Regions from separate parts of the Streptomyces sp. NPDC052040 genome, predicted to be linked through region 2. Evidence: riboswitches for the same ligand, from Rfam matches in the RefSeq annotation. Region 2 holds a riboswitch; the other holds the start of a gene.
What was found. Region 2 has a riboswitch for S-adenosylmethionine ahead of ACIHAA_RS14930 (aminotransferase class V-fold PLP-dependent enzyme). Riboswitches for the same ligand answer to the same signal wherever they lie in the genome.
Positions count from the first base shown of each region.

Region 1 (6,908 bases), on a different contig from region 2:
ACGACGTTGCGGCCCTTGGGGCCGAGCGTCACCTTGACGGCGTCCGCGAGCTGGTTCATGCCGCGCTCGAGGCCGCGCCGCGCCTCCTCGTCGAACGCGATGATCTTGGCCATGTGAAGTGGTCCCTCCAGGACTGGGGGTGATTACTTCGGACCGCGCCCGCGCCCGCGACGGACGGCCCCGGCCCGGTGGTTCCTTGCCCCACCCGGTCCCGCGGCCTCACCGACCCGGTCCTTCTTTGTCACTCTCACCTTCAGAGTGCTAACGCCAATGATTAGCACTCGACCCCCGAGAGTGCAAGGTGCTCCGCGAAGCGGAGCTCGATGGGGGGAGGTGGTCGGGTGACGGGAGGGCGCAAGGTGCTCCGCGAAGCAGGGCTCGATGGGGGGACCTCCGCGGCGGCTTCTACAGCGGTCCGGACAGCGGCCTCCGCAGGGGCCTCCGCGCGTGCCTGTCATGTGCCGGACAGACCGAGGGGCTCGTACCCCCATGGGATACGAGCCCCTCGACACGTCGAACTGTTCAGTCGTCGGCGCGCAACCTCAGCCGGCCAGACGGACCATGTCCGCCTGCGGCCCCTTCTGACCCTGCGAGATCTCGAACTCGACCCGCTGGCCCTCTTCCAGGGTGCGGTAGCCGTCCATCTGGATCGCGCTGTAGTGGACGAATACATCCGCACCACCGTCGACCGCGATGAAGCCGTACCCCTTCTCCGCGTTGAACCACTTGACGGTGCCCTGAGCCATGCCTAACTCCCCTATTACTGGCCCTTGCACAGATCCACACTTCGCGGATCCGGGTCAGACCTCACCCCCCAACGGTTGGGGGCGTGCGCCGGAACGCGTCGACCGCGGCTGAATGTATCTGTCCAACTGCCCTCTGCAACAGGTCAATCGGACGAGAAATCCGGGCACGACCGGTCGGGAATGTACGGAGAATTCACCCGACTTCAGGGCAAGTCAGGCCCGACAAAAGGAGCGGATGGCGCAAAACGCCTGCCTACTTTGGCTACTTCTCGCCGAACTGGCGGCAGGGAGTCCGGTTGTCGGACCGGGAAATCGGGAGCGGGTTCCCCAACTGTACCGCGCTCAACCATGCAGAATTGCCCCCTCCGCTTTCTCCCGGAGAGGGCAATTCGATGAACTCCCGGTGATTACCCTTACTCAGGGTAACGACCGAAGGGGGGCGCGCGGCCGTCAGCCGCCCGCCACCGCCGGGATGATGGAGACGCCCGCGCCGTCCGGCGTCACCGTGTCCAGACCCTGTTCGAAGCGGACGTCGTCGTCGTTGACGTACACATTGACGAAGCGGCGCAGCTTGCCCTGGTCGTCCAGAACGCGGGCGGCGATACCGGTGTGGTTCTGCTCCAGGTCGGCGATGACCTCGGCGAGAGTCCCGCCCTGGGCGGCGACCTCGGCCGCGCCGCCGGTGTAGGTGCGCAGGATGGTGGGGATGCGAACGGTCACGCTCATGCGAGGCCAGCCTCTCGGAAGGAGTCCAGGGTCGGTCGGATCGTCGCGGTGAGGCCGGTGCCCGCCACCGCGTCCAGGGTCTTGAGGCCGTCGCCGGTGTTGAGGACGACGGTGGTCTTCGCCGGGTCGAGCAGCCCGTTCTCGATCAGCTTGCGCGTCACGCCCACGGTGACCCCGCCCGCCGTCTCCGCGAAGATGCCCTCGGTGCGGGCGAGCAGCTTGATGGCGTCGACGATCTGCGGGTCCGTCACGTCCTCCACGGCCCCGCCGGTGCGGCGCGCGATGTCGAGCACATAGGGGCCGTCCGCCGGGTTGCCGATCGCCAGCGACTTGGCGATCGTGTCGGGCTTCTGCGGGCGGACGACGTCGTGGCCCCCCTTGTAGGCGGCCGACACCGGCGAGCAGCCCTCGGCCTGTGCGCCGAAGATCGTGTACGGCCGGTCCTCGACCAGTCCGAGCGCGATCAGCTCCCGCAGCCCCTTGTCGATCTTGGTGAGCTGGGAGCCGGAGGCGATCGGGACCACGATCTGGTCCGGCAGCCGCCAGCCGAGCTGCTCGCAGATCTCGTACGCCAGGGTCTTGGACCCCTCCGCGTAGTACGGACGGAGATTGACGTTGACGAAGCCCCAGCCCTCGCCCGCCGGGTCGCCGATCAGCTCCGAGCAGAAGCGGTTCACATCGTCGTAGTTGCCCTCGATGCCGACCAGCTCACCGCCGTAGACCGCGGCCATGACGACCTTGCCCTGCTCCAGGTCGTGCGGGATGAAGACGCAGGAGCGGAAACCGGCCCGGGCCGCCGCGGCGCCCACCGCGCCCGCCAGGTTGCCGGTGGAGGAGCAGGAGAGGGTGGTGAAGCCGAAGACGCGCGCCGCCTCCAGCGCCTGCGCGACCACGCGGTCCTTGAAGGAGTGCGTCGGGTTGCCGGAGTCGTCCTTCACATACAGGCCGCCGGTCACGCCCAGCTCGCGGGCCAGGTTGTCGGCCTTGACGAGCTTGGTCCAGCCCGGGTTGAGATTCGGCCGGTCGGCGACGTCCGCCGGGACCGGCAGCAGCGGCGCATAGCGCCAGATGTTCGCGGGGCCCGCTTCGATCCGCCGGCGCAGTTCCTCGGTGTCGTGGCCCGAGAAGTCGTAGGCGATCTCCAGCGGGCCGAAACACTCCTCGCAGGCGAAGACCGGGCCGAGCGGTACCCGGTGGCCGCACTCGCGACAGGACAGGGCGGCGGCGGGTCCGAGATCCACGGAACGGGTGATGCTGGTGACAGTCTGCACAGCCATGACAGGCGAGGCCCCTTCTCCTCATCTTCCTCACGACGCATCTCGCCGTGAGACGGATTTGGCACCTTCCCTAGCCGGGAGCCTCGCGAAGACGATCAGAACTGGTCTACGAGTACCGACTGGAGGGTTGCCGGGGCTTCATCGGGCCGTTTCCCTCTGCCCCTCTGGATGAGCGGTATGCAGTTGTTTCACTGGTACGAGCGGCGGCGACCTACGACATGCGATGGTCACCGGCGTTGTTCAAGACTGTAACCGAAGGCCAGGACAGTTGAGACTGCCGTCCGAACCGCGAGATGGATCACTCGTGAACCCCACGGGGCACGCCCCGTGAAATGAACCCGAAGAGACGAACCCCATGAGAGGAGCCGGGGACCGTGCTGGAAGAAGTCGAGCGCTGGCTGAGCGCCCGCTCCTGGTCCGTGACCGACCGCCCGCTCCACCGGATCCTGGCCGCCAAGCGCGCCTCGGGTTCGTCGGTCAGCGTCGTCCTGCCCGCCCTGAACGAGGAGGAGACGGTCGGCGAGATCGTCGCCGTCATCCGCCACGACCTGATGCGGCAGGTCCCGCTGGTCGACGAGATCGTGGTCGTGGACTCGGGCTCCACGGACCGCACCTCCGAGGTGGCCGCGGCGGCCGGGGCGACGGTGGTGCACCGCGATGCCATCCTGCCGCGCATCCCGGCCGTGCCCGGCAAGGGCGAGGTGCTGTGGCGCTCCCTGCTGGTCACCCGCGGGGACATCGTCTGCTTCGTGGACGCCGATCTGCGGGAGTTCTCCTCGGACTTCGTCTCCGGGATCGTGGGCCCGCTGCTCACCGACCCGGGCGTGGACCTGGTGAAGGCGATGTACGACCGGCCGCTGGCCCTCGGCGGCGAGGGCGCCGCCCCCGGCGCGGGGGCCGGGCAGGGCGGCCGGGTCACCGAGCTGATGGCGCGCCCGCTGCTCAACCTCCACTGGCCGCAACTGGCCGGTTTCGTCCAGCCGCTGGGCGGGGAGTACGCCGCGCGCCGCTCCCTGCTGGAACGGCTGCCCTTCCCGGTCGGCTACGGAGTGGAGCTGGGCATGCTGGTGGACGCCCTGCACCTGGTCGGCCTGGACGCCCTGGCCCAGGTCGACGTCGGGGTCCGGCTGCACCGCCACCAGGACGGCCAGGCGCTGGGCCGGATGGCGGCGGCGATCTACCGCACCGCCCAACTGCGGCTGGCCCGCGGCCATCTGGTGCGCCCCGCCCTCACCCAGTTCGAGCGCGTCGAGGGCGGCTTCGAGCCACGGACGTACTCGGTGGACACGGAGGAGCGGCCACCGATGGCGGAGATCGCGGAGTACGCACAGCGCTGGGCGGCCTGAACGGCCGGGGGGGCGCGGCGGCCGCCCGGGGCGTGGGGTCGTTGTATACGGTTCCGCGGACGGCTGGAGGGAACGTTTGAGCGTTTTGGGTGCGGGCTAGGTTTCGTGGCATGGCTTCGAATGCGGCTTCCGTTCTGGTGGCGTCCAACCGCGGTCCGGTCTCGTATGCGCTGGACGGGGCGGGCCGCCTCACCGCCAAGCGCGGCGGGGGCGGACTGGTCTCCGGCCTCTCGGCGATCGGCTCCGACGCGGACGCGGTGTGGGTCTGCTCGGCGCTCAACGAAGGCGACCGGGAGGCGGTGCGGCGCACCGGCGGCAGGCTCGACCCGGCCGACAGCGGCGGCCAACGCGTGCGGATGCTCGACATCGACGCGCAGGTGCACGGCGACGCGTACAACGGCATCGCCAACTCGGTGCTGTGGTTCGTCCACCACATGCTCTACCAGACACCCCTGGAACCGGTGTTCGATGCCGAGTTCCGGCGGCAGTGGGCGGCCTACGAGGCCTACAACCGGGCGTTCGCCGAGGCACTGGCCGAGGAGGCGGCCGAGGGCGCGGCGGTCCTGATCCAGGACTACCACCTCACCCTGGCCCCCCGGATGCTCCGCGAGCTGCGGCCCGATCTGCGGATCGGCCACTTCTCGCACACCCCGTGGGCGCCCCCGGAGTACTTCCGGCTGCTGCCCGACGACATCGCCGCGCAGGTGCTCGGCGGGATCCTGGGCGCGGACCGGGCGGCCTTCCTCACCGGGCGCTGGGCCGACGCCTTCACGGCCTGCTGCCACGCGGTGCTGGGGCCGGGCATCCCCTCGGGGACGCGGATCGGGGTGCACGGTCTTGGCGCGGACGCCGAGTTCCTGCGCGAGCGGGCGCACCGGCCGGACGTGGACGAGCGGATGCGGGCCCTGCGGGAGCAGATCGGCACGGCCCCCGACGGGACGCCCCGCAAGGCGGTCGTCCGGGTGGACCGCACGGAGCTGTCCAAGAACATCGTGCGCGGGCTGCTGGCGTACGAGGAGCTGCTCCGCTCGCGGCCCGAGTGGCGCGAACGGGTCGTCCATGTGGCCTTCGCCTACCCCTCCCGGCAGGACCTGGCCGTCTACCGCGACTACACGGCGGAGGTCCAGCGGGTGGCGGAGGGGATCAACTCCCGCTACGGGACGCCCGGCTGGACCCCGGTGGAGCTGCACGTCAAGGACGACTTCGCGCGCTCGCTGGCTGCGTACCGGCTGGCGAACGTGGCCCTGGTGAACCCCATCCGGGACGGGATGAACCTGGTCGCCAAGGAGGTCCCGGTGGTCTCCGACGAGGGCTGCGCGCTGGTGCTCTCCCGGGAGGCGGGGGCGTACGAGGAGCTGGGCGAGGACGCGGTGACGGTGAACCCGTACGACGTGGTGGGCACGGCGCGGGCGCTGCACGAGGCCCTGTCGATGGCGCCCGGCGAGCGCGCGGAGCGCAGCAAGCGGCTGGCCGCCCAGGCCACGGCCCTCCCCCCGGCCCGCTGGTTCCTGGACCAGCTGACCGCCCTGCGGGACTGAGACCGGGCACGACCGGCCGGTCGCCGTCGGGCCGGGGGCGGGTTTCCGTAGTGGTTGTCCGGTCCGGCGGTGGGTCAGGCGGGCTTCGTCAGGCGGGCCGCCAGTGCCGCCAGCAGTCGTACGACGCCTTCCGGGCCGTCGACCACCAGGTCCGCCCGGTCGGCCAGTTCGGTGACCTCCTCGCTGCCGCTGCACACCAGCAGGCCGGGGACGCCCTCCGAGCGGAGCTTGTCGACGGCCGCGAAGGCAGGGAGGTCGCCGAGGTCGTCGCCCGTGTACATGACCGCCCCGGCGCCGGTCTCGCGGATGTACTCCAGCAGCGCCACGCCCTTGTCCATGCCGGGCGGGCGCAGCTCCAGGACCATCCGGCCGGGTTCGACGATCAGCCCGTGGCGGGCGGCCAGGTCGCCGAGCGGCTCGCGCAGGGCCTCGAAGGCGGCCGCCGGGTCGTCGGCCCGGCGGGTGTGCACGGCGACCGCGCGGCCCTTCTCCTCGATCCAGGTGCCGCGCCAGGCGCCGATCGCGTCCAGCAGGCCGGGGAGTTCGGCGCGGACGGCGGCCACGCCCGGGTGCGGGGCGGGGGCGTGGACGGTGCCGGTGCGGGCGTCCCAGCGTTCGGCGCCGTAGTGGCCGAGGACGACGAGACGGTCGAGTCCGGGGACGCCCGCGAAGCCGCCGTGGCGTACGGCGACACCGGCGGGGCGGCCGGTGACCACCGCGACGGAGGCGACCTCGGGGGCGAGTGCCGCCAGGGCGGGGACCGCGTCCGGGTGGGCGCGGGCCTGGTCGGGGTCGGGGACGATCGGGGCGAGTGTCCCGTCGAAGTCGAAGGCGAGGACGGCCCGCTCGGGCCGGGCGAGGATGGCGTCGAGACCGTCACGCCCGGCCGGGGTGGCGGGCGTCGGCAAGGAGTCCGTATGGCTGCCCATGGAACGACCCTATCCACGCGGGGCCGGACGCACTCCTCGCCGCGGCACCGTCCCGGTCACACCCGCCCCCGGCGGCCCCGCGCCCGCCGCGCGGCTCAGCACCCGGCGCCGCTCACCGTTCCTCGCGGCGGGCGTCGCGGACGCGGCGCAGGCGGTTGACGGTGACCGGGGCGTGGGCGAGGGCCCTCGGGTCGTCGAGGAGGGCGTTGAGCAGCTGGTAGTAGCGCACCGGGGCGAGGCCCAGCTGCTCGCGGACGGCCCGCTCCTTGGCGCCCGGCCCGGAGAAGCTGCGCCCCTCCAGGGCCAGGACCGCCTTCTCCCGCGGATTCAGCTCTTCCATGGGGGA
Region 1 covers NZ_JBIUBV010000003.1:359,927-366,834, reverse strand. Annotated here, with positions in the region: gene groL (chaperonin GroEL) at 1-113, opposite strand, end outside; gene ACIHAA_RS10020 (cold-shock protein) at 543-746, opposite strand; gene ACIHAA_RS10015 (MoaD/ThiS family protein) at 1,197-1,472, opposite strand; gene thrC (threonine synthase) at 1,469-2,749, opposite strand; SAM riboswitch class I at 2,768-2,924, opposite strand; gene ACIHAA_RS10005 (glucosyl-3-phosphoglycerate synthase) at 3,124-4,095, shown strand; gene ACIHAA_RS10000 (trehalose-6-phosphate synthase) at 4,206-5,633, shown strand; gene otsB (trehalose-phosphatase) at 5,708-6,562, opposite strand; gene ACIHAA_RS09990 (DUF3263 domain-containing protein) at 6,675-6,902, opposite strand.
Region 1: it holds a riboswitch for S-adenosylmethionine, as region 2 does, so the genes downstream of both, thrC (threonine synthase) here and ACIHAA_RS14930 (aminotransferase class V-fold PLP-dependent enzyme) in region 2, are expected to answer to the same signal.

Region 2 (6,908 bases):
GGCCGGAGGCTTCTTCTTCCTGGTCTTCGGTGTGATCGCGGCCGTCGCGGCGATCGCTCAGATCAACCCGATCTGGGCCATCGGCCCCTACCGTCCGGACCAGGTCTCCACGGGCGCCCAGCCCGACTGGTACATGGGCCAGGCCGAGGGTCTCATCCGTGCCATGCCCGGCTGGGAGATCAACCTGTGGGGCCACACGCTCGTCCTGGGTGTGTTCATCCCGCTGCTGCTCTTCCCGCTGACCCTGGCCGTGATGGGTGCCTACCCCTTCATCGAGTCCTGGATCACCGGCGACAAGCGCGAGCACCACATCCTGGACCGCCCGCGCAACGCGCCGACGCGTACGGCCTTCGGTGCCGCGTGGATCTCCTGGTACTTCGTGATGCTCGTCGGTGGTGGCAACGACATCTGGGCCACGCACTTCCACCTGTCGATCAACGCGATCACCTGGTTCGTCCGCATCGCCTTCTTCGTGGTGCCGGTGCTCGTGTTCATCGCCACCAAGCGGATCTGCCTCGGCCTCCAGCGCCGCGACCACGACAAGGTGCTGCACGGCCGCGAGTCGGGCATCATCAAGCGGCTGCCGCACGGTGAGTTCATCGAGGTCCACGAGCCGCTCAGCCAGGAGCAGCTGCACACGCTCACGGCGCACGAGCAGTACAAGCCTGCCGAGATCGGTCCGACGGTCGACAAGAACGGTGTCGAGCGGAAGATCAAGGGCTCCGCGAAGCTGCGGGCCCGGCTGAGCAACGCCTACTACGGCGAGGACAGCCAGATCACCAAGCCCACGGTGGAGGAGTACAAGGAGATCACGAGCGGCCACGGCCACCACTGATCGCTGAGCGCGCCACGCCACGGCGAGGGCCCCGTCCGATGCACCGGACGGGGCCCTTTGCCGTCCCCCGGGCTGGATAGGGTGGACCTGTTCGAGAATGTGCGTCCCGACCGGGACAGGTACCCAGGAGCGGCTTATGAGCGCTGTGACCCCCGCTGGAGGCGACACCGCGGCGGCCCGTTCCTGGCCGCGGGTACTGAACGCGCTGCTGGACGGCCAGGACCAGAGCGTGGAGGACACGGCCTGGGCGATGGACCGCATCATGCGCGGAGAGGCGACGGACGCCCAGATCGCCGCCTTCGTCGTCGCGCTGCGGGCGAAGGGCGAGACGGTCGAGGAGATCACCGGTCTGGTCCGGGCGATGTACGAGCACGCGCATGTGATCGAGGTGCCGGGTCCGGCCGTGGACATCGTCGGCACGGGCGGCGACGGCGCGAAGACGGTGAACATCTCCACGATGTCGTCGATCGTGGTGGCGGGCACCGGCGCGAAGGTCGTCAAGCACGGCAACCGGGCCGCGTCCTCCGCCTCCGGCTCCTCGGACGTCCTGGAGAAGCTCGGCATCAATCTGGACCTCACCCCCCGGCGCACGGCCGAGGTGGCCGAGGAGGCCGGGATCACCATCTGCTTCGCGGTGAAGTTCCACCCGGCCCTGCGGCATGTGGCCGCGGCGCGCGGACAGCTCGGGATCCGTACGACGTTCAATGTCCTCGGCCCGCTGACCAACCCGGCCCGGGTGAAGGCGCAGGCGGTGGGCGTCGCGGACCCGCGGATGGCGCCGATCGTCGCGGGCGTCCTCGCCGAGCGGGGGAACTCCTCGCTGGTCTTCCGGGGCGACGACGGACTCGACGAGCTGACCACGACCTCCACCTCCCGGGTCTGGGTGGTCCGTGACGGCACGGTGGCCGAGGAGACCTTCGACCCCCGGGACGTCGGTCTCGAACTGGTGCCGGTCGAGGCGCTGCGCGGAGCCGACGCCTCCTACAACGCCGATGTGGCCCGGCGCGTGCTGAACGGGGAGACCGGGCCGGTGCGCGAGGCGGTCCTGCTGAACTCGGCGGCGGCGCTGGTGGCCCTGGAGCCCACCGGGGAGCCGCTGGCCGTGCAGCTGCGCGCCGGGATGGAGAAGGCGGCGGAGTCGATCGACTCGGGGTCCGCCCGGCGGACGCTGGAGCGCTGGGTGGCCGCGAGCCACCGCTGAGCTCGAGCACGACGGGGGAGCACGGCACGTCCGGGCTCCCCCGTCGTTTGCCCTCGAGCCGGGTACGTGTCAAGGCTCCACGTCCCGGTATCCGGACAGCTGTTGCGACCGCCCGATCACGTCCGTTAGCGTCCTTCCCAGGTCATGAGCGACAGCCACTCGGCCCCGGCCGGCTGTCCGGCAACCCTCCGTCCGTGGCGGGGTGCCCCGGGTGAAGACCAGGTCGCAGGCAGCGAGGTCTGCGGCAAGCGCGGACCCCTCACACGCCGTATCCGGCGTGGGGCCAGGGGTCCTGGTCGTTCGAGGGAGCCTTCCGTGAGCAAGCGAATGCCGTAGGGCCGCAGAGCCCCGCCTCCGCATCCCCGCTTCACCTTTTCCTTCCCCGTGCCGTCGACAGGACCGCGCGCCGTTCCGCGCACCCTCCGGCACGGTGGTCCCACCTGCCTCACGGGAGTGCACCCATGTCCGTCTCCACCCTTGCCTGCGACCCGTCCGTCTGTGCTCCGCTGCCCGTGCTGGGCCGGGAGGTCAGCGTCCCGCTCGTCACCGGCGGCGAAGTCACCTACGCGGCTCTCGACTACGCGGCCAGCGCCCCCGCGCTCCAGCGGGTCTGGGACGACGTGGCCGCGTACGCGCCGTACTACGGCAGTGTCCACCGCGGCGCCGGGTATCTGTCGCAGCTGTCCACCGACCTCTTCGAGAACGCCCGCCGGACCGTCGCCGAGTTCCTGGACTGCCGGGAGGCGGACCAGGTGGTCTTCACGCGGTCCACCACCGACTCGCTCAACCTCCTCGCCGGGGCCCTGCCGGAGGACTGCCGGGTCTACGTCTTCGAGACCGAGCACCATGCCTCGCTGCTGCCCTGGCGGGGCGCCGAGGTCACCGTCCTGGACGCCCCGCGCACCCCCCAGCAGGCCGTACGGACCCTGGAGCGGGCCCTCGCCGGGCGCGACCCCCATGGACCGGCCCTGGTCTGTGTCACCGGCGCCTCCAATGTCACCGGGGAGCTGTGGCCGGTGCGCGAACTGGCGGAGGCCGCCCATGCGCACGGCGCGCGCATCGTGCTGGACGCCGCCCAGCTGGCCCCGCACCACCCCGTGTCGGTCACGGACCTCGATGTCGACTGGGTCGCCTTCTCCGGGCACAAGCTCTACGCCCCCTTCGGCGCCGGTGTGCTGGCGGGCCGTGCCGACTGGCTGCGTACCGCCGAGCCCTATCTTGCGGGCGGCGGCGCCAGCCGTAGGGTCACCCGGCGCACGGACGGGGGAGTGGACGTGGAGTGGCACGAGACCGCCGCGCGGCACGAGGCCGGGTCGCCCAATGTGATCGGCGCCTACTCCATCGCCTCGGCCTGCAAGGCCCTCACCGAAGCGGGCTTCGACACCCTGGTCGCCCGTGAGCAGCGCCTCGTCCGCGAGGTGCGGGCCGGGCTTGCCGGGATCCCGGAGGTCCGGGTGCTCTCCCTCTTCGGCGACGACGCGGCCCGGGTGGGCGTGATCTCGTTCGTCGTCGAGGGCTGGAACAGCTCCCACTTCGCCGCCGCGCTCTCCGCCGAGTACGGCATCGGCGTCCGGGACGGCCTGTTCTGCGCCCACCCCCTGGTGCGCACCCTGCTGGGCGGCGACCCGGGCGCCCAGGGCGAGTGCGGGGCCCCCGACGCCGCGCCGGGTGAGCGCTCACTGAACGCCATCCGCGTCAGCTTCGGCGCGGGCACCCCCGACGAGCATGTGGAACGTTTCGTCCGCGCGGTCGGCGAACTGGTCCGCGACGGCGCGCGGTGGACCTACCGCACCGAGGACGGCCGCTGCGTCCCGGCGGTCTGACCGGGGGTCCGTCACCGCCACGGCGGTGACGGGCCGTCTGCGTCCGGCCAGGGTCTTTCGTTTGGATCGAGCCCGGCATGATCCAAACGAGAGGCCCTAGTTGTCGAGCCCGATCGCGAAGGCCGCCTCCAGGTCGTGCTGGGAGTAGGTGCGGAAGGCGACATGCGTGTCCGTGGCCAGCACGCCTGGGATCTTGCTGATCCGCCCGGGGATCACGTCCGCCAGGTCGTCGTGGGCCTGCACCCGCACCATGGCGATGAGGTCATAGGTACCGGTGACGGAGAAGACCTCGCTGACGCAGTCCAGGGCGGCGATCGACTCGGCGATCTCGGGGATCCGGTCCACGCTGGTCTTGATGAGCACGATCGCAGTGATCACGGCTGGCAGTCTCCCTAGGTGCACGCTCGGACTGTCACTCTAAGACGTGCCCCACCCCGCACCAAGAGACGTCCCTCCCCGCCGGGTCTCACGGCCGGGGCACCAGGACCGGGTGGCGGGCCCAGGCGTAGAGGAAGCCGAGGGTGAAGCCCACGACGTGGGCCAGGTAGGCGACGCCGGGGCCCTGGGCGGCGCGGCCGGTGGCGATCCACTGGAGCGTGGCCCAGAAGGGCAGCACCACCCAGGCCGGGAAGCGCAGGGGCAGGAAGAAAAGGAACGGGAAGAGACTGGTAACCCTGGCTCCTGGGAACAGGAACAGAAAGGCGCCGAGCACCGCGGAGATCGACCCCGAGGCCCCGACCAGTGTCTGCGCCGACTGCGCGTGGGCCGCCGCGTACCCGAGGAGTGCCAGACAGCCGCAGCCCCCGTAGAACAGGGCGAACTCCAGATGGCCCATCCGCTCCTCCGCCATCGCCCCGAAGACGTAGAGGAACAGCATGTTGCCGAGCAGATGCACCCAGCTGCCGTGGATGAACAGGGCCGTCGCGAGTGTGAGGACGGCCCGGGGCGCCCCGCCGAACAGCTCCGCGGGGATCACGCCCCAGTGGGCGAAGTAGGCCCGCTGGGCGGCGAGCAGCGCGTCGCCCTTGCCGTACGCGGGATTCAGTCCCGAGGCCGGTCCCAGCACGAAGATCACACAGCACAGCACGATCAGTCCGTAGGTCACCGGCGCCGACTGTGTCCGCAGCGCCCGGCCGGCCGTTCTGCTCCAGGTGCTGATCATGGGACAGAGCATGGCGTAAGCGGACCGATCCGCACAGAGTGCCTCGCCGCGTGAGAGGGGCGGGCGGCGACCGTCCGGCAGGCCGTAGGGTTACGAGCCACACGCTCCAGGGAAACTGGCGCATCACGGAGACTGGAAGGAAGAGCAGCCACGATGACGGCTCCCCTGCCGACCGAGACGACCCGCTGGCGCTGCACGCTCTGCGGCAACCTCACCCGGTTCGATGTGACGCGCTCGTCGAAGGTCGTCGAGTATGTGCATCTCGATCTGGCCGGGGAACCGAGGATTGAGGAGCGCGAGGTGGTCAGTGAGACCATCGAGTCGGTGCGCTGCCGCTGGTGCAACGCCGCGGACCAGGTGGAACTCGTGGACAGGCCGGGTGCCGCCTCCTGAGGGAGACGGCCCGCACGGATATTGGGGTGACGGATGGTGGAGACTTCGGGCGGGGAGCCGGTCGACGGCACCGCTGAGGTGCTCGACCGTCCGCTGCCCGACGGTGTGCGCCGCCGGGTCGTGGGAATCGTCTCGGACAGCTTCGGCGGACTGACCCTGGCCGAACTGCCCGCACAGCTGCGGCAGTACGCCCGCTTCGCCCCCAACCGCCGGGCCAAGTTCGCGGGCAACGCCATGGCGGCGGCCCTGGAGACCGACACGCTGTTCCGGCAGCGGATCGCCGAGAAGCTCAGAGAGGCCCAGCCGGAGCTGACCGGCGCCCTCGACTCCGGCTCGCCGCCCCCGGCCGCGGACCCGCTGGACGTGGCGGCCGCGGCCTATGTACTGCGCCCGGCGGGCTGGGTGAAGCTGGTGACCGCCGCGGGCGAGGAGGCCCAGCGGGCGGACGCCGAGCGCGCCGACGAGGAGAGCCGGGCCGAGCTGGAGCGGCTGCGCGGGGAGCTGTCCGCCGCCCGCGAGCAGACCCGCAACGAGATTGAACGGCTGCGCGGGGAGCTGGAGTCGGCCCGCAAGGAGGCCGAATCGCTGCACCGCAAGCTGCGGGCGGCGCTCAGCGACGTCAAGCGCGGCGAGGCCGCCCTGCGCAAGGCCCGCGGCGAGATGGACACCGTCCGCGCCGAGAGCCAGGCGCAGGTGTCCGCGGCCGAGAGCGAGACCCGGCGGCTGAAGGGGCGCCTCGGGGAGGCCGAGGCCGCCCTGGAGGCCGCGCGCCGCGGCGCCCGCGAGGGCCGCAGCGTCGAGGACATGCGGGTACGGCTGCTGCTGGACACCGTGCTGGACGCGGCCCAGGGGCTGCGGCGGGAGCTGGCGCTGCCGCCCGTCTCGATGCGGCCCGCGGAGACCGTGGACGCCGTCGAACCGGGCCGGATGACGCCGAAGGACATCGCCGCCCGCGCGCTGTCCGAGAACGACCCCGCCATCCTCGACCAGTTGCTGGCGCTGCCTCAGGCGCATCTGGTCGTCGACGGCTACAACGTCACCAAGACCGGCTATCCGCAGATGCCGCTGGAGAAGCAGCGGCTCAGACTTCTCGGACAGCTCTCCCAGCTCGCCGCGCAGACCGGCGCGGAGGTCACCTGCGTCTTCGACGGGGCCGAACTGGCCGCCCCGGTGCTGCTCGCGCCGCCGCGCGGGGTGCGGGTGCTGTTCTCCAAGCCGGGCGTCACCGCCGACGAGCTGATCCGCCAGCTGGTGCGCGCGGAGCCGCCGGGCCGCCCGGTCATCGTGGTCTCCACCGACCGCGAGGTGGCCGACGGGGTCGCCAGGGCGGGTGCCCGCCCGGTTGCTTCGGTCGTCCTGCTCAAGCGGTTTTCCCGGTCATAGCGATCTTTCCGGGCATAACGGACTTCCGTGCCGTGCCCGCGCGTTGTGCCGTACGTCCCATCGGTCTCCTGTGTCCCAAGCGCAACGTCCGTCAGGCATGCCCGAATTGGG
Region 2 covers NZ_JBIUBV010000006.1:96,376-103,283, reverse strand. Annotated here, with positions in the region: gene ACIHAA_RS14940 (cytochrome bc complex cytochrome b subunit) at 1-835, shown strand, start outside; gene trpD (anthranilate phosphoribosyltransferase) at 972-2,036, shown strand; SAM riboswitch class IV at 2,177-2,293, shown strand; gene ACIHAA_RS14930 (aminotransferase class V-fold PLP-dependent enzyme) at 2,498-3,859, shown strand; gene ACIHAA_RS14925 (Lrp/AsnC family transcriptional regulator) at 3,956-4,237, opposite strand; gene ACIHAA_RS14920 (rhomboid family intramembrane serine protease) at 4,326-5,021, opposite strand; gene ACIHAA_RS14915 (hypothetical protein) at 5,175-5,414, shown strand; gene ACIHAA_RS14910 (NYN domain-containing protein) at 5,448-6,797, shown strand.